Regions from separate parts of the Pseudoalteromonas sp. BSi20480 genome, predicted to be linked through region 1. Evidence: predicted binding sites of a transcription regulator. Region 1 holds the regulator's gene; each other region holds the start of a gene.
The links. The regulator sigma-54, encoded in region 1, starts transcription at its own class of promoters, with help from an activator protein. The targets are predictions, from matches to a motif close to GTTGGCACGNNNNTNGNNT.

Region 2: the regulator sigma-54 is predicted to act here: its motif matches at 3,262-3,280, upstream of P20480_RS13635 (TorF family putative porin).
Region 3: the regulator sigma-54 is predicted to act here: its motif matches at 2,694-2,712, upstream of glnA (glutamate--ammonia ligase).
Region 4: the regulator sigma-54 is predicted to act here: its motif matches at 1,094-1,112, upstream of P20480_RS05520 (NarK family nitrate/nitrite MFS transporter).

What each region holds. Positions count from the first base shown of each region.
Region 1 is NZ_BADX01000099.1:71,593-77,086, reverse strand. It holds gene kdsC (3-deoxy-manno-octulosonate-8-phosphatase KdsC) at 1-31, shown strand, start outside; gene lptC (LPS export ABC transporter periplasmic protein LptC) at 28-582, shown strand; gene lptA (lipopolysaccharide transport periplasmic protein LptA) at 572-1,108, shown strand; gene lptB (LPS export ABC transporter ATP-binding protein) at 1,105-1,830, shown strand; gene P20480_RS07670 (RNA polymerase factor sigma-54) at 1,900-3,399, shown strand; gene hpf (ribosome hibernation promoting factor) at 3,426-3,713, shown strand; partial or broken gene ptsN (PTS IIA-like nitrogen regulatory protein PtsN) at 3,718-4,170, shown strand; gene rapZ (RNase adapter RapZ) at 4,190-5,035, shown strand; gene P20480_RS07690 (HPr family phosphocarrier protein) at 5,079-5,351, shown strand; gene mgtE (magnesium transporter) at 5,460-5,494, shown strand, end outside.
Region 2 is NZ_BADX01000047.1:2,966-8,459, reverse strand. It holds gene P20480_RS13615 (AsmA family protein) at 1-940, opposite strand, end outside; gene P20480_RS13620 (hypothetical protein) at 1,170-1,589, shown strand; gene P20480_RS13625 (helix-turn-helix transcriptional regulator) at 1,598-1,798, shown strand; gene P20480_RS13630 (hypothetical protein) at 1,938-3,101, shown strand; gene P20480_RS13635 (TorF family putative porin) at 3,384-4,070, shown strand; gene P20480_RS13640 (Bor/Iss family lipoprotein) at 4,163-4,492, opposite strand; gene P20480_RS17765 (Bor family protein) at 4,489-4,800, opposite strand; partial or broken gene P20480_RS13645 (ABC transporter permease/M1 family aminopeptidase) at 4,972-5,494, opposite strand, start outside.
Region 3 is NZ_BADX01000022.1:2,094-7,587, forward strand. It holds gene glnL (nitrogen regulation protein NR(II)) at 1-512, opposite strand, end outside; gene P20480_RS15470 (DUF4124 domain-containing protein) at 596-1,117, opposite strand; gene glnA (glutamate--ammonia ligase) at 1,232-2,638, opposite strand; gene typA (translational GTPase TypA) at 3,144-4,964, shown strand; gene P20480_RS15455 (CBM9 family sugar-binding protein) at 5,254-5,494, opposite strand, start outside.
Region 4 is NZ_BADX01000137.1:13,455-18,948, forward strand. It holds gene P20480_RS05530 (ATP-binding cassette domain-containing protein) at 1-152, shown strand, start outside; gene P20480_RS05525 (HesA/MoeB/ThiF family protein) at 166-921, opposite strand; gene P20480_RS05520 (NarK family nitrate/nitrite MFS transporter) at 1,210-2,679, shown strand; gene P20480_RS05515 (bifunctional protein-serine/threonine kinase/phosphatase) at 2,689-4,428, shown strand; gene P20480_RS05510 (alginate export family protein) at 4,438-5,494, shown strand, end outside.

The DNA of each region.
Region 1 (5,494 bases):
ACCTTTGACCACAAAAGGGACTAGTTCATGAATGCAGCGCGCATAATATTAAGCGTTTTATTCATCAGCTGTATGGTTTGGCTTTGGTACCCTTATTTCACACAAGTAAATTTACCACAACAAACCGAAGCAGACATAATTGCAAAGCCCGATTACACAGCCATAGAGCTAAAACAAACAGCGTATGACGAAAATGGGAAAATCAGCCATAAAGTAACGGCAGCGCGAATGGAGCTATATCAAGAATTAGGGTTTACCTTTTTTGATAAACCTATTTTTACGCTATACAACGACAAACAAACATGGCGAATTAACGCTAATGAAGCAACATTATACGAAGGCAGACAACTAATATTAGAAGGTAACGTTGTTGCTAGTAATTTAACTGATAACGCAATGATAGATAAAATTAATGCTGATAACATTCAGGTAGATATAAAATTACTAACGATGCAATCAGAGCAGCCTGTCATTGTTACAGGGCCCAATTTAAAAATCACCGGTAAAGGCTTAGAAGCCGATTTAAAAACCGAAGTGATAAAATTAATTAACCATACGCGAACTATTTATTATGACCAATAAACTATCAACACTCTTTATTATTCCAACATTTTTACTTGCATTAGGTACTAATGCCGCTGAAACAACAGCGCCAATTTCTGCAAATCAAATTTCGATTAGTGCGGATAAACAAGAGGGTCAACTAAAAGAAAACGTAGGTATCTTTGAAAAAAATGTTGAAATTATTCATGGCGACAGAAAAATTACCGCAGACCGCCTTGAGGTTCACAAGCGCGATGAGCTAGGCGACAACAAGCAATTGTTAATTGCCACAGGTACGCCTGCATATTTTGAAGAAAAACAAGCCGACGGCACAATAATGAGCGCCAGCGCTAATGAAGTTAGATACGATGTTTCAACGCGTTTTTTAACATTAATTGGAGATGCAGAGATATCTCAAGCTGGGCAAAAAATGAATGCTAAAAGCATTACCTACGATATAGAACAGCAGCTTATTAGCGCCGAAAAAGATGAAAGCTCAACTGACCGTGTACACACTATCTTAGTGCCTGTGGAGCCTAAAAAAAATGACAAAGGCCAACCATGAGCACATTAAAAGCAGAGCTACTAGCCAAAAGCTACAAAGGCCGTGAAGTTGTAAAAAATGTGGGCTTAGAAGTTAAAGCTGGCAGTATTGTAGGCTTGCTTGGGCCAAACGGCGCAGGTAAAACAACAACCTTTTACATGATTGTAGGCTTAGTCCCTAGCGACAAAGGCAAAATATCTATCGATGATAACGATATTACGCTTTTACCTATGCACAGTCGTGCTAGATTAGGCATTGGCTACTTACCACAAGAGTCGTCTATATTTAGAAAATTAACAGTGTATCAAAACTTAATGGCTATTTTAGAAACTCGAAAGGAGCTCACTAAACAAGCCAGAGAAGATACATTGAATAATCTATTAGATGAATTTAGCATTCAACACATTCGCGACAGCAAAGGCATGGCATTATCGGGCGGAGAACGTCGCCGAGTGGAGATTGCACGTGCTTTAGCCGCAGATCCAAAGTTTATTTTGTTAGACGAACCATTTGCCGGTGTTGACCCTATCTCAGTATTAGATATTAAAAAAATTATTGAACACCTGAAAAACCGTGGGATTGGCGTATTAATAACAGACCACAATGTAAGAGAAACCCTTGATGTTTGCGAAAAAGCCTACATTGTTTCTCATGGGGAACTGATTGCTTCTGGTACCCCTGAACACATATTAAATGATAAAACTGTACGCGATGTATATTTAGGCGAGCAATTTAGGCTGTAACATTTACGCCTTATTTATAAGCATCTGCTAGTATTAACTATAACAACTTAAAAGGATTGTTAGAGATACATGAGGCAATCACTACAGCTGCGCATGGGCCAGCAACTTACAATGACACCTCAGTTGCAACAAGCTATTCGCTTGCTGCAATTAAGCACATTGGATCTTCAGCAAGAAATACAAGAAGCGCTCGACAGCAACCCATTACTTGAGGTTGAGGAGCAAGACTATGCCGATGATCTTGCGGGCAAAAATGAGCAAAAAGCAGATAACGATGAAGTTACAGTAACCGTATCTGCCGATGAAGCCCCTAGCGAGTATGAACAAGACAGTGGTGAAGCGCTTGCTAAAGATACCGTAAGTGACGACATGGCAATGGATGTTAGCTGGGATGAGTATATGAGTGCAGCCCCTGCATCATCTTCAGGCCCAATGCCTGAAGATGAGTCTATATATCAGGGCGCATCAACTGAAACGCTTCACGAATACTTAATGTGGCAATTACAATTAACGCCATTTAGCCCTACAGATGAAGCCATCGCTATTGCTATTGTAGAAGCGGTGGATGATTCAGGCATACTGACACTCAGTTGCGAAGAGATTTTAGAGAGCTTTAATCAAGATAACGACGATGACGTTGAGGTTGAACTTGACGAAATAGAAGCGGTATTAAAGCGCATTCAGCTATTTGACCCAGTGGGTATTGCGGCACGTAGCTTACAAGAGTGTTTGTGTATTCAGTTAAATCAATTTGATAAAGGCACGCCTTTTATTGATGAAACAAAAATGATTTTAACCGAGCACATTGATTTGTTAGCTGCTCGTGACTACCGTACATTAATGAAAAAAACGAAGCTCAAAGAAGATGAGCTTAAAGAAGTAATGACACTTATTCATACGCTCAACCCTAAGCCTGCAGACACAATAGTACGAGAAGAGTCTGAGTATGTAATACCTGATGTGTCAGTTAAAAAAATTAAAGGCCGCTGGATTGTAGAGTTAAACCCAGACAGCATGCCAAAAATTCGTGTAAACAGCCAATATGCAGCGATGTCGCGTACAGTTAAATCAAGCGGCGATAGTCAATTTATTCGCTCACATTTACAAGAAGCTAAATGGTTTATAAAAAGCTTAGAAAGTAGAAATGATACACTTTTAAAAGTAACTAACTGTATTGTTAAACAACAACAGGGCTTTTTTGAACACGGGCCAGAAGCCATGAAACCGATGGTTTTAAATGATGTTGCCGAAATGGTAGAAATGCACGAATCAACAATTTCGCGCGTAACTACGCAAAAGTATATGCACACACCGCGTGGAATATTTGAGCTTAAATACTTTTTCTCAAGCCACGTTAGTACCGAAAATGGTGGAGAATGTTCATCTACGGCAATACGTGCACTTATTAAAAAATTAATCGCAGCAGAAAACTCAGCAAAACCATTGAGTGATAGCAAAATTGCGGATATATTGGCTGAGCAAGGAATTAAAGTAGCGAGACGTACAATCGCAAAATATCGCGAATCTCTGGCTATTCCACCGTCAAATCAGCGAAAGAGCCTGATCTAAGACGCTAAACAAAGAGGGTAATGCTTATGCAACTAAATTTAACTGGTCGTCATGTAGAACTAACTGATTCATTAAGAGACTATATAAATACCAAATTTGCGAAGCTAGAAAGGCACTCTGATCATATTAATAATGTTCATGTCATTCTTGATATAGAAAAATTAAATCAAAAAGCAGAAGCAACTATTCATGTAAGTGGTGCTGAATTATTCGCATCCACTGAACATCAAGATATGTATGCAGCTATTGATTCATTGATTGACAAGCTTGACCGTCAAGTAATTAAACACAAAGAGAAGCTTGCTCGACACTAATATGATGAAATTAAGTTCACTTATATGCCAGGACTGCAGTAAAGCTGCGGTCCTTTTTAATAGTAAAAAAAGAATTTTAGTAGTTTATTAGCGAGCTGGCTCACGATAAATTACCGTATTTATCTCAACAGGATATTTTGGGCGCTTTATTAACCCGCGAAAAACTAGGCAGCACAGGGATAGGAAGAGGTATTGCTATTCCACATGGCCGAATGAGCGGCGCACAAGAACCTTTAGCATTGGTGTTAGTTAGTGAAACACCGATTAATTTTGATGCTATAGACAACCGCCCTGTTGATATTTTTGTTGCACTCATCGTACCTGAAGGCGATAACCAACAGCATTTAAAGACGCTAGCAACGATAGCTGATAAACTAAAAATAAAGAATTTTGTAAGCAGCTTCGCTGTGCTAAATCGGATGCTGAGTTGTATCAAATTATTGTTGACCAATCGTAACAAATTTAAAGGGTGATTAATGGAGTTGATTATCATAAGTGGCCGTTCTGGTTCTGGTAAGTCGGTTGCTTTGCGCGTTGTTGAAGATCTAGGTTATTATTGCGTAGATAACATTCCAGTAAATTTATTACCTTCTTTGGTAAGAAGCGTTTCTGATAACTACGATAAAATTGCCGTTAGTATAGATGTGCGAAATTTACCAAAAGAGCAAGATGAATTTAATCACATCATCGAATACTTACCGGGTTTTACAAAACCAACGCTGTTCTACTTAGACAGTGAAGATCAAACCCTTATTAAGCGCTTTTCTGAAACTAGGCGCTTACACCCTTTATCAATAGATTCACTTCCGCTTGATTTAGCCATAAAAAAAGAAAAAGAACTTCTCGATGTGCTAATTACGCGCGCCGATTACATGATCGATACCAGTGAGCTAAGCGTTCATCAACTTGCTGAATCAATTCGCGAAAAAATACTAGGTAAAAAAGACAAGCAGCTGATTGTTACATTTGAATCATTTGGTTTTAAACATGGCATTCCTAAAGAGGCAGATTACGTATTTGATGCACGTTTTTTACCTAACCCGCACTGGGAGCCTGAACTAAAACCACTCAACGGCCTAGACCAACCAGTAAAAGATTATTTGGCTAGCCACAGCATAGTTCAAAAATTTACATGGCAAATACAAACCTTTGTACAAACATGGCTACCACACCTAGAGCGAAATAACAGAAGCTATTTAACTATTGCGATTGGCTGTACTGGCGGGCAACATCGCTCTGTATATTTAGCGCAAACAATTGGCGAAAGCTTTGCAGTTACGCATCCCAATGTAAAAATACGTCACAGAGAACAAGAAAAGTAATTTTACAAAACTAATAACCTGTTCAGCTTTGATAGAGTAATGTATGCGTATAGAAGACACTTTTTTAATACAAAATAAATTAGGACTGCATGCCAGAGCCGCGACTGTATTAGCCCAACTCGCTGTAAAATTTGATGCTTCAATCACCTTATTTCAAGATGATAAAGAAGCTGCTGGTGACAGTGTATTAGCACTAATGCTACTTGAAAGTAGCCAAGGTAAAGAAGTTAAAGTGGTATGTGAAGGGCCTGATGCAGAGCAAGCTTTAAATGCCATTGGAGAACTTATTTCGCAACGATTTAACGAACAAGAGTAACGTTAATTTTTAACATTTAAATAAAATAACTATAATCAAAATAACTGGCTGCTAGGTCGTACTCCCCCACCCACTAGGTAACAGTTACAGTATAAATAAAGGACGCCAATGCCCGAAGCTTTTGAACAAGACTACCCACTACA
Region 2 (5,494 bases), on a different contig from region 1:
TTTTACCTTTAATTTGAAGTTCATCAAGCGTTGCTGTTAACTCTTCAAGATTGAATTTTTCACCCAGTAAATGCATTTTACCATTTACACTAAATGCATTAAACGCATTATCTTTCGCATTTAGGGCAACCCCCTGCCATTTAGCAATATTTTTTACCGACTCGCCATTGAGTGCTAATTGACCTTTTATGTCTTGCCCTTTTTTTGCGATTGAGCCATTAAATGTCAATTCAACCAAGCGCGAATCTAAATTTTGCGATACATTAAAAGCCTGACCTTCAATCGCTTTGGCAGGAGTATCGAGTTTTACATCTAGTTCAAATCGCTCCTGCATATAGGTAATCCCCCCTTTAACTTCAAGGGTTTTACGTAATGAAGGAAGTAAAATAACCAGCTCTAAATCGCTAATTTGCTGCTTGGCGCCCGTTTGACCATCTAGATATGTAAATGTACCGCCATAAATAGCGACCTCACCCAGCTCAATATCAAAGCTAGCAGGCAGCTTAATTGCCTCACCAGGCTCAGTTTGCTCTGTAGGTTGCTCTGCTACAGCATCAAACAACCGCCAGTTAGCTTTACCATTTTTATCTGTCTCTAATAAAATATCTGGTTCGTTAATAACAAACTTATCAAGCTTAAACTCACCGCCAAATAACGAGAACCAAGGTATATGTACTGCCAGCTGCTGCATACTTGCCATATCAGCTCGCGAACCTGTTTGCATGTTAGCAAAGTGGACATCATTCAACTCTAACTTTAGTGCAGGAAACACACTAAGCGTTTTGTCACCATTAATTGTTAGCGTTCTTCCCGTCGTTTTTTGAACTTCCTCTGATACTTTATTAAAAATAGTATCGGTAGGAATTAAAAAAGGCGCTGCCACAATTAAAGCAATACAGAGTAAGAGTATTACACCAAAAATTTTGAGTAAGGTTTTCATGTTCGTCCTTTAAGCGGTCAAATTATGTTTTTATCATAGCGAGTGTTAAGCCTAAAAGCATTGCTGTAGATAAAAAAAGCTCATAAAAGCAGTTTACTTATTTCATATGAATCGTTCCTGAAACATTTTGATACCTTTAGGTTACAAAAAATAATTGACTCATTGATACCTCAAGGTTACATTGACACCCAGAGGTCACATAATGTTAAATTTTAAAAGGAAATGATATATGTCAAATCATGATATTAAAAATGAAGAAAAGTTTATGGGCCAAAATGCTTGGTTCTCATTATTCATGGGAGTCACTTTATTAATCATCAGTGTTTACCCACTGCTTACTCAAACATCAGCCCCACTGTTGTTTTTTGGCACTGCTGCTTTTTTAGGTTCATTCTGTATGTTTGTGATCAGAGGCGGGTTTACATGGAAAATGAAATACCACCTTACCTACAAAGATGAGTACTTAAACACCATCGACACCATTGCCTATAAACATGTAGTCCTTGGCTTACTTTTTAGCATGGGTGGCGTTTACTTATTCTCAGATGATTTGGCTTTAGAAGTGTCTCACACCATGATGGCCTCGTTTTATCTTGCTGTAATGTGTTTAATATATGGCGTATCAATTCTTTGGCAGAGCCGTGATTAGGAGTCAAAGTGCAAAATAACATAGCAAAATTTCGTAAAGAGGCAGGGCTTTCGCAGCAAGAACTTGCCGATGCTATAAGCGTATCGCGTAAAACAATAAGCACTGTAGAAACAAATCGATTTACGCCATCGGTCATTATAGCCCTTAAAATCGCAGCTCATTTTCACGCATCAGTTGAAAGCCTCTTCATATTAGAAGAGACTGATTAATAACCGAGCTGGTTAGATTAACCCCGATTTTAAACACCATAATAATGCAGCGCGCAGGACAGCGCTGTTGTTATTAGTGTATTTGAGCTAAAATAAACAATGCTAATACATATATATAAATCCGGAGTATCTACAAGGCATGAAAAAACTGCTAATTTCACCGTCAAAAATGACACTAGGCGAGCAAGAAAATCAAATCTATCAGAACATTCTGAAACAATCTTCAGAATTAAGCCTTAACCTTATGGCCGTGAAAGTAGAAAACCATCCTGATGATTTTTTACCTTGGTGTTACGAGCTATTAAACGCAAGCAGAGACCGTATTAACTACGATTTACTTGAGCCGCAACAGCTACCTGTTCTGAAAAAGCTGCATGATCAACTTATTTCAGCTATTAGCTTTTTACAAGTTAAAACGCTTCGTGTAGCCCCTTGGCCTGTGGTAAGTGTATTTATAGAGCAACATAAAGACGTTATTGCACTTGATGAACAACTTCGTTTAGCAAGTTACGTAAAAAGTATTCGTGAGCAATCATTAAAAGACATGATCCCTGAAGACCTTCTTGCTTTTACTGGCAAGCATATGGCTTCACTAGATCCAAGCACTTACGATTTTGATGCTGAGTGGTTTGCATCAACTAAGAGCGCTAAAGTTTTCCACCAACTCATTGGTGATTTACCGGGTGCGTTTGATGAAGCACTGGCTAATATTCCTCTTGAAGGTGATATTACCCATTACGAGTACCAACAGTTTGTAGCTGCTTATAGCAAAATATTTACTGATAGCAGTGAAAAGCCAACACTTGCTCCGGCAACAAGACTACTTGCAATGCGTCGCCCTGATATTTTTACGCCAATTACAAATAGCCGTTTAGACGCGTTATGCTCAGCGCTTGCGGTTACTAAACTCAAAAATAGTGATTTTGAGCGTTACTGGCAAGATATTGTAAAAGGCATTCAAGCTATGTCATGGTACAAAATGGCAAATGCTTCAAATGAACTAGAAGAGCAACTAGTGTCAATTAAAGCGCTTATTCCGTGCTTTTTTTACTACGCGGATAACAAAACACCAGATAGCTCTAACTATATTAAATTACTTAATAAACCAAAGCGTAGCACCACTAAAACGGGTAAAACACAACGCAGAGGTAAAGAGTCTGCTGAAATTTTAGTTGACCGCGCTTTGGCTGCCGATGATATTCCTGAGCATATTCGTAGCAAACGCGACTCAATAATCAGCGAAGTTCAAAAAGGCCGCAGTGTAAACGAAACAATTAGTCTAATGCGCACCATATTTGGCTAAATAATTCTAAACAAGCTGTACTTTCATGGTGCAGCTTGATTATTTTATGCACCAGCGATGTGCGATAAAATATTTTTTCCGCATAATCTAAAGCACCCACCCCAAACGCAAGTCATTGTTAATAAAATATAAAATTTAATTTTAAAACAAAATAAACCAAGCTGGCACACACAGTGCAATTCTATTCTCAGTTAAACAATAAAAACGCATAAATCAAAAGGCTACGGTACTTCATAATAAAAAGCCTTCCTATGCAAAAAATCATATAACGGGAAATGGAACATGTTAAAACTAAAAAAAACAATCGCTTTTAGCGCCGTGGCATTAATGGCTGCAACGTCACTTACATCAACAGCAGTAAATGCTGAAGTATCTGCGAATGTAGCAGCTACCTCAAATTACTTATGGCGTGGACAAGAACAAACTGGCGGCGACGCTGCTATTTCTGGTGGTATTGATTACGCTGACGAATCTGGATTTTATGCTGGTACATGGGTATCTAATGCATCTTGGGCTGACGAAATGACCTACGAGCTAGATTTTTACGCAGGCTTTGGTGGCGATATTAGCGAAGGTGTTAGCTACGATGTAGGTTACATTTATTATGCTTACCCAGACGCGGCATCAAGTGCAGATGCTGATTTCTCAGAAATTTACGGTAGCATCAGTGTCGAAGGCTTTACCTTTGGTGCATCAGTGCTTGCTACATCTGCTGCAAGTAGCGACGGTACAGACTTTGGTGATTCACTTTATTTGACAGCTGATTACGGCTTTGCCGTAGGCAGCAATGGTACAGAAATGGCTTTACACATAGGTCATTATTCTGGCGATTTTATTGGTGACGAAGACATCATTGATTACGGTGTGTCTGTATCAAAAGATGGATTCACATTTGGCGTATCAGACACTGATATGGACGAGTCAGATGTAAAAGTTTACGTTGCTTACGCTGTAGACTTCAGCCTATAAACAAACATGTGTTACTTGCTGCAACTGAAGGGCCATTTGGCCCTTTTTTAGCACCTAGCATCTTTTCTTTGTATTGGGTTATATTTAAATTATTACTCAGCTTTAAAAGGTACCTTAGTGCAGCTCACTTCAACTGTTTTAGGGTACCAAGCCGGGCCTATCTGATTAACTACAACCTCCGCTACTCCATTACTAAATGACTTATACGTGTGCACCGTTTGCCATTGCCCTTGTGGGCAATGCTCACTTAAGTCAACCGCATCAGATCCTTCATACAAAGCTAAAGCAAAATTATGATGCCACTGAGAACTATTGTGCGACTGGTTATTAACTTTTTCAGGTACACCATTATCAAAGTAAATATTTGTGCAACCAGTTAACATAGCAAAAGTAATACTGCCTAAAATTAATTTAAGATTCATAACGCCTCCTGCGTATTTTGCTCTTCACACCATACCTTTATGGTATGTGGTGAATAAATGCCTAGCGTAATTAAACCCAACGCACCATCGCTAAATGTTTGTTGCGACTGCATTTGAGCCGCTTGTGTATCTGTACAAATCTGTTTTACATCCACACGTTCCTCTCCTACTAATCCCCATAAATAAAATGGACGGCTATCTTCGTAGGTCGCTTTACTTGTAATTTTTGCGATAGCGTGTGGCTGTATGGTAACCGCAGAACAGGCGCTTAAGCCTAATACTACAAACCCCATTATTAATGATTTCATGTTTGTCCTTACTTGGTACTCACTTTCAGTAAATAAACCTTACAGTAAACCAGTAAAATAATGAGTAAAAAGCTGTGCGAAAAATGTAGCCAGCCTTACAGATTTCAAACAGTTTTTTACACAAAAAAAGGCCGCAAAATTGCGGCCTTTGAGTAAATGTGCTGTCAGCTATTAAAACTTAGCTAAGTTATTTACGTTATCTTTATCAACCAGTTTTACGTACGGATCGACTCCTGCAAATAAAGGTTTTTCTTTTACCTTTAACTCAATAATATTAGTACCCGTTACTATTTGATGTTTTTGTGAGTAAATCACAAAATCTTCAGCGAGTAGATTTTCAGGATCGTCACTAAACAACACAATATCAATTAACTCATCGAGTGGCTGCTCTGTTTCTTCACCTTGACCATCAGCACGTTGCTTAACAGCTTCAACGTTTAACGTAACACTGTAAAAGCCCTCACTGTCGGCTTCGTCTGAAATCGAAACCTCTTTCATTTCCAGCTCATACAAAGTGATATATTTAAACTGATCGTCAATAAAGTTTTGCTCAGCTTGGGTTGCGTCTTGTTTTAAATAACTTAGTAAATCAAGTGTTGTTGGGTATGGCGTTGACTGATATCTAAACTCATTTAAAAATGCCTTAAGTGCAGCGTTTAGGCGTTTTTCACCTAGGCGATCATAAATCGCCATC
Region 3 (5,494 bases), on a different contig from region 1:
TCTTGCTGATCAACCTCATATTGCAATAATTGCGCCGCTCCGCGAATTCCACCTAAAGGATTTTTAATTTCGTGTGCCAAGCCTCTTATTAAGTTACGTGCTGCTTGGTATTGATGCATTTGATTTGAAGCTTGATCGTGCTTTATTTCATCGTCCGTTTGACGACATTCTAATAAAATATACGCAGTACCTTTAAAGTTAATTCGCCTTGAATTAACACTTACTTTGGCATGGCGAGAATCGCTAAAGACTACGTCAGCTCTGTGTTGTTGGCAATCAACGCCATCAATTAATGAAAACTGCGCGATGCGTTTTAAGTCAATTGAATGGTAATTAAAAAGGGTATCAAAGGGCTGTTCGAGTAAGCGTTTAGTGGCAAGCCCAAGTAACTCACTGGTACTGGTATTGGCATAAAAAACGGTAAAATTTTTATCGAGAAGCATAACTGCCGTTGTTTGATTTTGCCATATGGCATCAAGCAGTTCGGGGCTAAAATTTTTGTTATTAATCATGTTTGCACCATTTTAGTGCGCAGGTGTTTACAGGCCAGGTTTTATCTTAAATGAGCTGCTGCGCCTAAGTATTAAGTTTCGCTTTAATTGCTATGGATTTTGCCTTTTCTGCGCATATTAAATATACGTGGCTCGCTCACAGCGATAATTTGGTTTTTCTCGTTAAACAGTCTTAGTTGAAGCATATGTTCACCGGCTTCAACATCAGCAATTGCAAATACTGAGTTATTTATTGCAGGGCCGTTTGCTTCTCCATTAACAAGCAATTGAATGGTATAGCCTGCTTTAAAGCTCGGCATTACGCGGCTGGTGACGTATATTGTGCCGGTATTTTCATGAATGGTTTGATTGTGTTCAGGTGACGTAATGGCAATACCAAACCCTGTTTTTTTAGTATGGGATTGGCTGCTGAGAGTCGCTATATCTTTAGCGGGCATAGTTAAGCTTTGGCTAGAGAGTTTTACCTCTGTCGCACCTTTACGCGGTGTATCTGAAAACACTAAAACGCCGTTTTGATCTTTCCAAGCGTAAATTCTTTTTTCACCCGCATAACCATAATTACTTAATCCTAAAGTAATCATTAGCAATAAAATCTTACTATTCACCCTGCTACCCTGCAATTTTTATGATTGCTTAACTTTAGTGGAGTTTGATTTAATTTACCATTAAAAAAGCCCGCTAAGCGGGCTTGAGAACACACATTCTTTTACAGTGTCAAATTAACAGCTGTAGTACATTTCGAACTCAACTGGGTGAGTTGTCATGTTAAGTTTTTCAACTTCTTGACCTTTAAGTGCAATGTAAGCATCGATTAGGTCGTCAGTGAAAACACCACCTTGAGTTAAGAACTCGCGGTCAGCACTTAATGCATCTAGTGCTTCACCAAGTGAAGATGCAACTTGTGGAATTTCTGCTGCTTCTTCTGCTGGTAAGTCGTATAAATCTTTATCCATTGCATCGCCAGGGTGGATCTTGTTTTTGATACCGTCAAGGCCAGCCATAAGCATTGCTGAGAAAGCAAGGTATGGGTTAGCTGTTGGATCTGGGAAGCGTACTTCGATACGACGACCTTTCGCAGATGGTACTACTGGGATACGGATTGAAGCAGAACGGTTACGTGCAGAGTATGCAAGCATTACAGGTGCTTCAAAGCCTGGTACTAAACGTTTGTACGAGTTAGTTGATGCGTTAGCAAATGCGTTAATAGCTTTAGCATGCTTGATAATACCGCCAATGTAATAAAGCGCTTCTTCAGAAAGACCGCCGTATTTATCGCCAGCAAACAAGTTAACACCGTCTTTAGCTAAAGACTGGTGACAGTGCATACCAGAACCGTTATCACCAACAATTGGCTTAGGCATGAATGTAGCTGTTTTTCCGTACAAATGAGCCATGTTATGAATAACATATTTCATTTCTTGGATTTCATCTGCTTTTAAAACCATGCTGTTAAAACGCGTAGCAATTTCGTTTTGGCCTGCTGTTGCTACTTCGTGGTGATGTGCTTCTACTACTTGACCTAGCTCTTCAAGTACTAAACACGTAGCTGAACGCCAATCTTGTGAAGAATCTACAGGTGAACAAGGGAAGTAACCGCCTTTAACACCTGGACGGTGACCAGTGTTACCGCCTTCATAATCTTTATCTGAGTTCCATGCCGCTTCTACAGCGTCAACTTTGTACATTGAACCAGACATGTCTGATTTGTATTTAACATCGTCAAAAAGGAAGAACTCTGGCTCTGGGCCAAATAATACGGTATCAGCAATACCTGTAGAGCGCATGTAATCTTCAGCACGTTTTGCAACAGAACGCGGGTCACGCTCGTAGCCTTGAAGTGTAGAAGGCTCTACAACGTCACAACGTACGATTAATGTTGTTTCTTCAGTGAAAGGGTCAAGTTTTACTGATTCAGCAACAGGCATTAAAACCATATCTGATTCGTTTATGCCTTTCCAACCAGCAATTGAAGAACCGTCGAACATTTTACCGTCTTCGAAAAAATCTTCATCAACTTGGTGATGAGGAATAGATACATGTTGCTCTTTACCCTTTGTATCAGTAAAGCGTAAATCAATGAACTTAACGTCATTTTCTTTAATAAAATCTAAAACCGATTGTGACATGTGTCCTCCAACTATTGGGTTTTATTATTGCTGCATAATTGCTTTGGGATTTATTAAGCTGATTTTGTGCCATTTTTATAACTCTATGTTTATAGGTTAAAAAAACTTAGTTGCTACAATGTGGGGCATAAAATAGCACCACTATGGTGCGGTTAAAGTCCACTTTGGTGCAGGTTATGTGCACTATAATTTGTTGTTAATTTAATCGCTCGAAATCAGCATAACCTAAATGCAAAAGAGTGCCAAAAATATCGTATAAATAGTGTAAACTGCATTTTTGAAAAATAATGACAATTTATTTCATATAATTGTCATATATAAAACAGATACTTAGTAAAAGTATTGAGAAAGTTTTGAAATTTGTATTGGATAAACTTTCATCCATGTCATTAATGAGGGATAATATGCGCCCTTTTAAATCCTATGCTTGGACATCTCGTGAAAACGCAGATGAGTGCGTAGATCTTGCAGGATCATTGAGAATTTAATTTCTCTGAGTAAATATATGAGCATCGAACAGTTAAGAAATATAGCGATTATCGCGCACGTTGACCACGGTAAAACAACTCTGGTTGACAAACTACTTGAGCAATCAGGTACATTAGAAACACGCGGCGGTAACGAAGAGCGCGTGATGGACTCAAACGACATTGAGAAAGAACGTGGTATTACCATTTTAGCTAAAAACACAGCTATCTCTTGGAATGATTACCATATCAATATCGTAGATACCCCGGGACACGCCGATTTCGGTGGTGAAGTTGAACGCGTACTTTCGATGGCTGACTCAGTATTATTACTTGTTGATGCTCAAGAAGGTCCAATGCCACAAACGCGTTTCGTAACGCAAAAGGCATTCGCGCAAGGCTTAAAGCCAATCGTCGTTATCAATAAAATTGATAAGCCAGGTGCACGCCCAGATTGGGTTATGGATCAAATCTTTGATTTATTCGATAACCTTGGTGCAACTGATGAACAGTTAGACTTTAAAGTAATCTACGCATCAGCTATCAACGGCTGGGCAACATTAGATTTAGACGAGCCATCAGACAACATGGAACCTATGTTCAAGATGATCGTTGACGAAGTATCACCACCGGATGCAGATCCTGAAGGTGACTTCCAAATGCAAATCTCTCAGCTTGATTACAACTCGTATAAAGGTGTAATCGGTATTGGTCGTATTAAACGTGGTTCTGTTGCGACTAACCAACAAGTTACAGTTATTGGCGCTGACGGCACGACTCGTAACGGTAAAATTGGTTCAGTACAAAGCTACTTAGGCCTTGAGCGTATCGACACTGATAAAGCTTATGCTGGTAACATCGTTACTGTAACAGGTTTAGGTGAGCTTAAGATTTCTGATACGCTTTGTTGTCCTAACAACGTTGAAGCATTACCACCACTAAGTGTTGATGAGCCAACAGTTACAATGACGTTCTCTGTAAACAACTCACCGTTCTGTGGTAAAGAAGGTAAGTTTGTAACATCACGTAATATTCGTGAGCGTTTAGACAAAGAATTAGTACACAACGTAGCACTTCGTGTTGCAGATACTGACAACCCAGATAGCTTCCGCGTATCAGGTCGTGGTGAATTACACCTAGGTATCTTAATCGAGAACATGCGTCGTGAAGGTTATGAGCTTGCTGTATCTCGTCCAGAAGTAATCCTGCGAACTGTTGATGGCGTGTTAGAAGAACCGTATGAAACACTAACGATTGACTGTGAAGAAGAGCACCAAGGTTCTATCATGGAGCAAATTGGTCTTCGTAAGGGTGAACTTACTGACATGGCACCAGATGGTAAAGGCCGTATGCGTATGGACTTTATGATCCCAAGCCGTGGCTTAATCGGTTTCCAAACTGAGTTCATGACACTTACTTCGGGTTCTGGTTTACTTTACCATACGTTCGATCACTACGGTCCGCACAAAGGTGGCGAGCTAGGTGTTCGTAAGAACGGCGTAATGATTGCAAACGCAACAGGTAAAGCACTTACTAACGCATTATTTAACTTACAAGAGCGCGGCCGTTTATTCATCGGTCACGGTGTTGAAGTTTATGAAGGTATGGTTATTGGTATTCATAGCCGTGATAACGACCTAACAGTTAACGCGCTTAAAGGTAAGCAACTTACTAACGTTCGTGCATCTGGTACAGATGAAGCACAAACATTGACACCACATCTGAACTATTCACTTGAGCAAGCGCTTGAGTTTATTGCTGATGATGAGTTAGTAGAAGTTACACCTGAGAACATTCGTATTCGTAAGCGTCATTTAACTGAAAATGAGCGTAAACGTGCGGGTCGTGCTCCTAAGTAATAGCCTATTAATTTAGAAAAATGATTTCAAAAGCCGCTGTATTGCAAAATACAGCGGCTTTTTTGTTTTTAAAGCAAGAGAAGCTTTCAGTTTTTAGTTATCAATATTGAGCTCTAAAAGCGCAGCGCCTCTTGTCCTCTTTGTGAAAAATTCACTTAAAAATTTTTGTAGAAAGAAAAGAGAACGAGAAGTAAAAGAGCAAGCGCTAAAACAACTGATAGTTCAAAGCCTCTATTTTGTTGGTTTTTTTGTTGTGTTTCGCTGCGCCCAACCTATACGCTAACTTACATCACTTTTTTGGTAGTAAGGTGATTTTGCCAAATACATCTGCGTCTATAAATCCTCGGTTTCTGTCACCGTTCACTGGCTGTACTTCGTGTGACCCCATAAAGTGCTCGCGTGTTTCACTGCCATCGTTATCGCAATACGCGAGCATAAAGCCAATAACTTGTTTTTCTGTTAATTTAAGCGGTGTATTTTTTGCGCCTTGTTGATAATCATTCGGGTAGAGTTTTATCGCAACTTCCCAA
Region 4 (5,494 bases), on a different contig from region 1:
TGCACAGTGCAGAACTTATAGATAAAACATGGCAACTTACGCTAGATGTAGACGGGCAAAGCTTGTATTGCTTACTTTCACCAAGAGTATGGGATCAAAAAAACTATAAAGTAGGCGATACACTTTATGCGACTATTCATAATCTAGAGTAATGTAAAGTGGGTTTTAGCTGCACGTAGCACAATGACTGTTTTTTGTGATTTTAAAGCGACTAAACTCCATACTTAAACCATCAACCAGCAGTAAATGTTCGCTCAACCCGCTTGGTAATCCAGCAAGCATTTTTAACGCTTCAGTGGCCTGAATACTGCCAATTAATCCTACAATGGGCGATAGCACGCCTGATTCTGAGCAGCTTTGTGTTTGATCAGACATAAACTGCGATAAACACTCATAACAGTGGCTATTTTCTTGCATTGTAAAACAGGCAACTTGGCCTTCCATTCTAATTGCAGCGCCCGATACTAGTGGGGTTTTTGTTTTATAACAGGCTGTGTTTAATACATTACGTGTAGTTAAGTTATCAGAGCAATCAATGACTATATCAATATTTTTTAATAGCTCGTCAAGCTTTGACTTTTCATCTAAAAATACATCGATTGTATGTATATCTATTTCATCATTTAAGCTAGTTAACTGCGCTTTGGCGGCGTGAGTTTTTAAGCACCCTACATCCGTTTGTTTATAAAGCACCTGCCTTTGCAAGTTAGTAGCATCAACCACGTCGTTATCTACAAGCGTTAACGTACCCACACCAGAGGCAGCTAAATACTGAGCAACCGGGCAGCCTAAGCCACCTAAACCGACTATAAGCGCATGAGATTGCCATATTTTTTCTTGTCCCTCTATATCTAATTTAGGAAGCATTATGTGGCGCGAGTAACGTAGTTGTTGTTGGTAAGTCAGGGCTGGTTTAGTCATTAGCGGCTTCTCATTATTTTTATACACAATAGCAATTTTTAGAATATGTGGGCAAGAACGCGGTTAAAAGTAATTGCACTGTTAGTGCTCACTTTGATTACCTTAACAGTGCAAATGAAAATTATAACGAATTAGAAAAAACATAAGTTAATGATTTTTAAATAAATAAATTATTGGCTCACTAATTGCTCAGCATGGTTAACGTGAAATTAACAAATGCAGCGGTTTAATTAATAACAAAGTAGTAACTGCTATAAATAACTACAAACGTAACTAAGGAAAAATAACATGCAACCGAGTACTGGGTTTAATCTCATATCGTTTAGCGGAAAAATGAAAATATTGCATTTAAGCTGGATGGTGTTTTTTATCTCATTTTTTGTCTGGTTTAACCATGCGCCATTATTAGGCGCTATAGCGGGTTCGCTAGGTATTACTATGGCACAAGTAAAAACGCTGCTTATTTTAAATGTGGCACTAACCATTCCTGCTCGCGTGGTTGTGGGCATGTTAACTGATAAATTTGGGCCTCGCATCGTTTATGCATCATTACTGATTTTATGTAGCATCCCATGTTTTATGTTTGCGATGGCCACCACGTTTGAGCAAGCCGCTATCGCGCGTTTTGCACTTGGCTTTATTGGTGCGGGTTTTGTTGTGGGCATTCGCATGGTGAGCGAGTGGTTCCCGGCAAACGAGTTGGGTACAGCAGAAGGTATTTACGGTGGCTGGGGTAACTTTGGCTCGGCAGCTGCTGCAATGCTATTGCCTGTATTAGCGCTTATGTTTGGCGGTGACGATGGCTGGCGTTATGCGATAGGCCTAACCGGTGTATTAAGTGTCATTTTTGGTGTTATTTGGTACATCAGCGTAACTGACACGCCAAAAGGTGGCACTTACTTTAAACCAAAAAAAGTAGGAGCAATGGAAGTAACCAGCAAAGGCGACTTTGTACTACTTCTTATAATGAAGCTACCTATGTACGGTGCTTTAGCACTACTTACTTGGAAGCTTTCTCCTACTGGTGCAAATTTACTTTCTGAAAATTTTGTTATTGGTACATATGTATTTTTGGTGCTGCTTTATCTTTACGAAGTTTATAAAACGTACGACATAAACGGCCATATTTTTAAGCAACCTGTTCCTGAATCACACCGTTACGAATTTAAACAAGTTGCCGTTTTAAATATTCTTTATTTTACAACGTTTGGCTCAGAGCTTGCCGTTGTATCTATGTTGCCATTATTTTTTAGTGAGGTGTTTGGCCTTGATATGGTATACGCAGGCTTACTTGCATCAGCGTATGCGTTCATGAATTTAGCTTCTCGCCCGGGTGGTGGTTGGATCTCAGATAGAATGGGTCGTCGTAAAACACTTATTGTACTTACCACAGGCTTAGCTGTAGGTTATTTTGTTATGGGCTTAGTTGACGCTAGTTGGCCGCTTTGGCTTGCAGTTGCTGCTGCCATGGCGTGTTCGTTTTTTGTGCAAGCGGGGGAAGGCGCTGTATTTGCCGCTGTGCCACTTATTAAACGCCGTTTAACGGGTCAAATTGCAGGTATGACGGGCGCCTACGGCAATGTAGGAGCTGTCGTGTATTTAACGGCGCTCTCATTAGTTGATTACCAAACATTCTTTATGATTATTGCGGCAAGTGCATTATTAGGCTTAGGTGCATTACTTTTCATGAAAGAACCCGATGGCCACATCACAGAAGTAAACGAAGATGGCACCGTTGAACTTATTTCTGTGACTTAAGGCATACATATGTTTGATGAAACCCAAAAAGCCAGCGCACTTACAAACGAACTTAACGTTGAGTTTGGTGGGCACAGTAGCAAAGGTATAAAAACCGAAAACCAAGATGCGTTTGCTGCTCTTAATACTCAAGCGCAAGAAAAAGAGTCAAAAGGGGTTATTGCCTGCTTGGCCGATGGGTGTTCATCAGCAAGAAATGCTAAACAAGCGTCGCAGTTATCGGTAACGCACTTTATAAATGAGTATTTAAATACACCACCAAGTTGGGCCGTTAAAAAGTCGGTATCTAAGGTATTGGCCAGTTTAAATCAGTGGCTTTATTCGCAATCGGTTAACTACAATCACCTTGGCCAGCGCCAAGCAGATTGGATGACCACGTTTACAGCGCTTATTTTAAAATCGGCCACGGGTTATATTTTTCATTTAGGTGATACCCGAATTACGCGGTTACGTGCAAAAAGTATGGAGGCGATAACACGCGACCATAAAGTAAACGATACTCTAACGCGAGCTTTAGGCGCGCAGCTTCATCAAGAAATTGATGTATACGAAGTTGAACTTAAAGCTGATGATATTTATATACTTACCTGCGATGGTGTACACGATGTGTTGCCATACAGTGATATACAAAAGCTAATTGATGAGCATACTAATTTAGAGCACGCAGCAAAAGCAGTCACAGAGCTTGCCATAGCAAGAGGCAGTGACGACAACGTAAGCTGCTTACTTGTAAAAGTTAATAGTATTGCAAAACAAAATTTAGACGAGTTATATCACTCTTTAACTAGGCGAAAAATTCCGCCACCGTTAAAAGTTGGCCAAAAAATTGATGACTTTACTGTTATCCGTGAATTACACGCTAGTAGCCGCTCGCATATTTATTTAGTGCAACAAACACCCGATACGCCGCCGGTTGTATTAAAAGCGCCTTCGGTAAATTTTGAAGACGATGTGCACTACCTACAAGGCTTTATAAGAGAAGGCTGGGTAGGGCAGCGTATTAATCATCCCAATGTAATGAAGGTTTTAAATACGCAATCGCAAAGCCGATTTTTATATCATATTTGCGAATACATGGACGGGCAAACATTGAGTGATTGGAAGCATGATGTGCCGCATCCAGAAATTACCCAAGTGCGTAGTATTATTGAACAAATAGTACAAGCACTCAGAGCATTTCAGCGTTTGGATATGGTGCATCGCGATTTAAAACTCGATAACGTGATGATAGACGCTCACGGCAAAGTAACATTAATCGATTACGGCACGGTAAGTGTTGCGGCTATGGATGAGTCGGTAAAGCAAATTGCAGATGATTGCCCGCAAGGTACGGTAGATTACACCGCACCAGAGACGCTTATCACTATGCACGCCGATTTTAAGAGTGATTTATTTTCGCTAGGCGTTGTTGCGTACGAATTATTATGTTCAAAATTGCCGTATCAGCCACTCGCGCATAATCATGTACCAAAAGATTATAGTCACTGGCAATACACTAGTATTCGTAAACACAGAGCAGATATCCCGTTTTGGTTAGATCAGGCTTTAATGAAAGCATTGGCTCCCAAACCTGAATTCAGATACCACGCATTTTCTGAATTTATAAGCGATATCAATAAACCTAATCCACATTTAAAAAGTACCGCCCCGAAAGACTCAATAATGAAACGCGATCCGGTTTTAGTCTGGAAAAGTATTTCGTTGTGTTTATTTATAGCCTTGGTGTGTGTACTCATAATTAAAAACTAAGAGATAAACATGTTAAATCATAAAAAAAACTTACCTATTATTTTTATACTGGGTAGCTTAACTGCGCCTTCAATTAGTGTTGCAGCGCAAACCGATCTTAACTTTAGACTGCGTTTTGAAAGCGCAGAGCAAGATAACGCGTTAAAAGATGCAAGTAGCTTAACGCTGCGTACACGCCTTACTCATAAAACAGATGAAGTGAATGGTTTTTCTGCACTTATTGAAGTTGAAGACAGCAGAAGCCTGTTAGGTGTAGACGATTACAACAATACACTGGGTAAAAATACTAATTACTCAGTAATAGCCGACCCAGAAACCACAGAAGTAGATCAAGGTTTTATAAAATACGCGAAAGATTCGTTATCATTTAAAGTGGGTAGGCAAGTAATAGCGCTTGATGGACAACGATTTGTGGGCCACGTTGGCTTTAGACAAGACAGGCAAACTTTTGATGCAGCAACAGTCAATTACACGTTTAATGATATTAATTTGCACTATAGCTACATAAGCAAGCGCAACCGTATATTTGCCGAAAGCAAAGATATTGATTCATCCGATCACCTTATCAATGCAAGTTTTAAAACAAGCTTGGGTAAAGTGGTTTTATACAGTTACTTATTAAGTAACGACGCAGTAGATGATGACAGCTTAGATACCTATGGTGTTTCTTTTAATGGTAATAAAACGCTCAGCAATACTAAGGTTTACTATAAAGCAGAGTATGCCACGCAATCTGCATCAACGAGCATGAGTGATTTTGATGCTGATTATTATGCATTTGAAGGCGGCGTTGATTTAGCCGGTTTAGGTATTAAAAACGTGACACTAAAAGCCGGTATTGAGTCACTGGGCTCTGATAATGGCGATTATGGCTTTGCTACGCCACTTGCCACAATGCATAAATTTAATGGTTGGGCTGATACGTTTTTAGCAACGCCTGCACAAGGGCTTGATGACACTTATGTAAGCTTAAATGGTAAAGCCTTTGACGGTAAATGGTTAGTGGCTTATCACAGCTTTGATGCAAACGATAATGCAAACGGTGTTGATGATTTAGGCTCAGAGC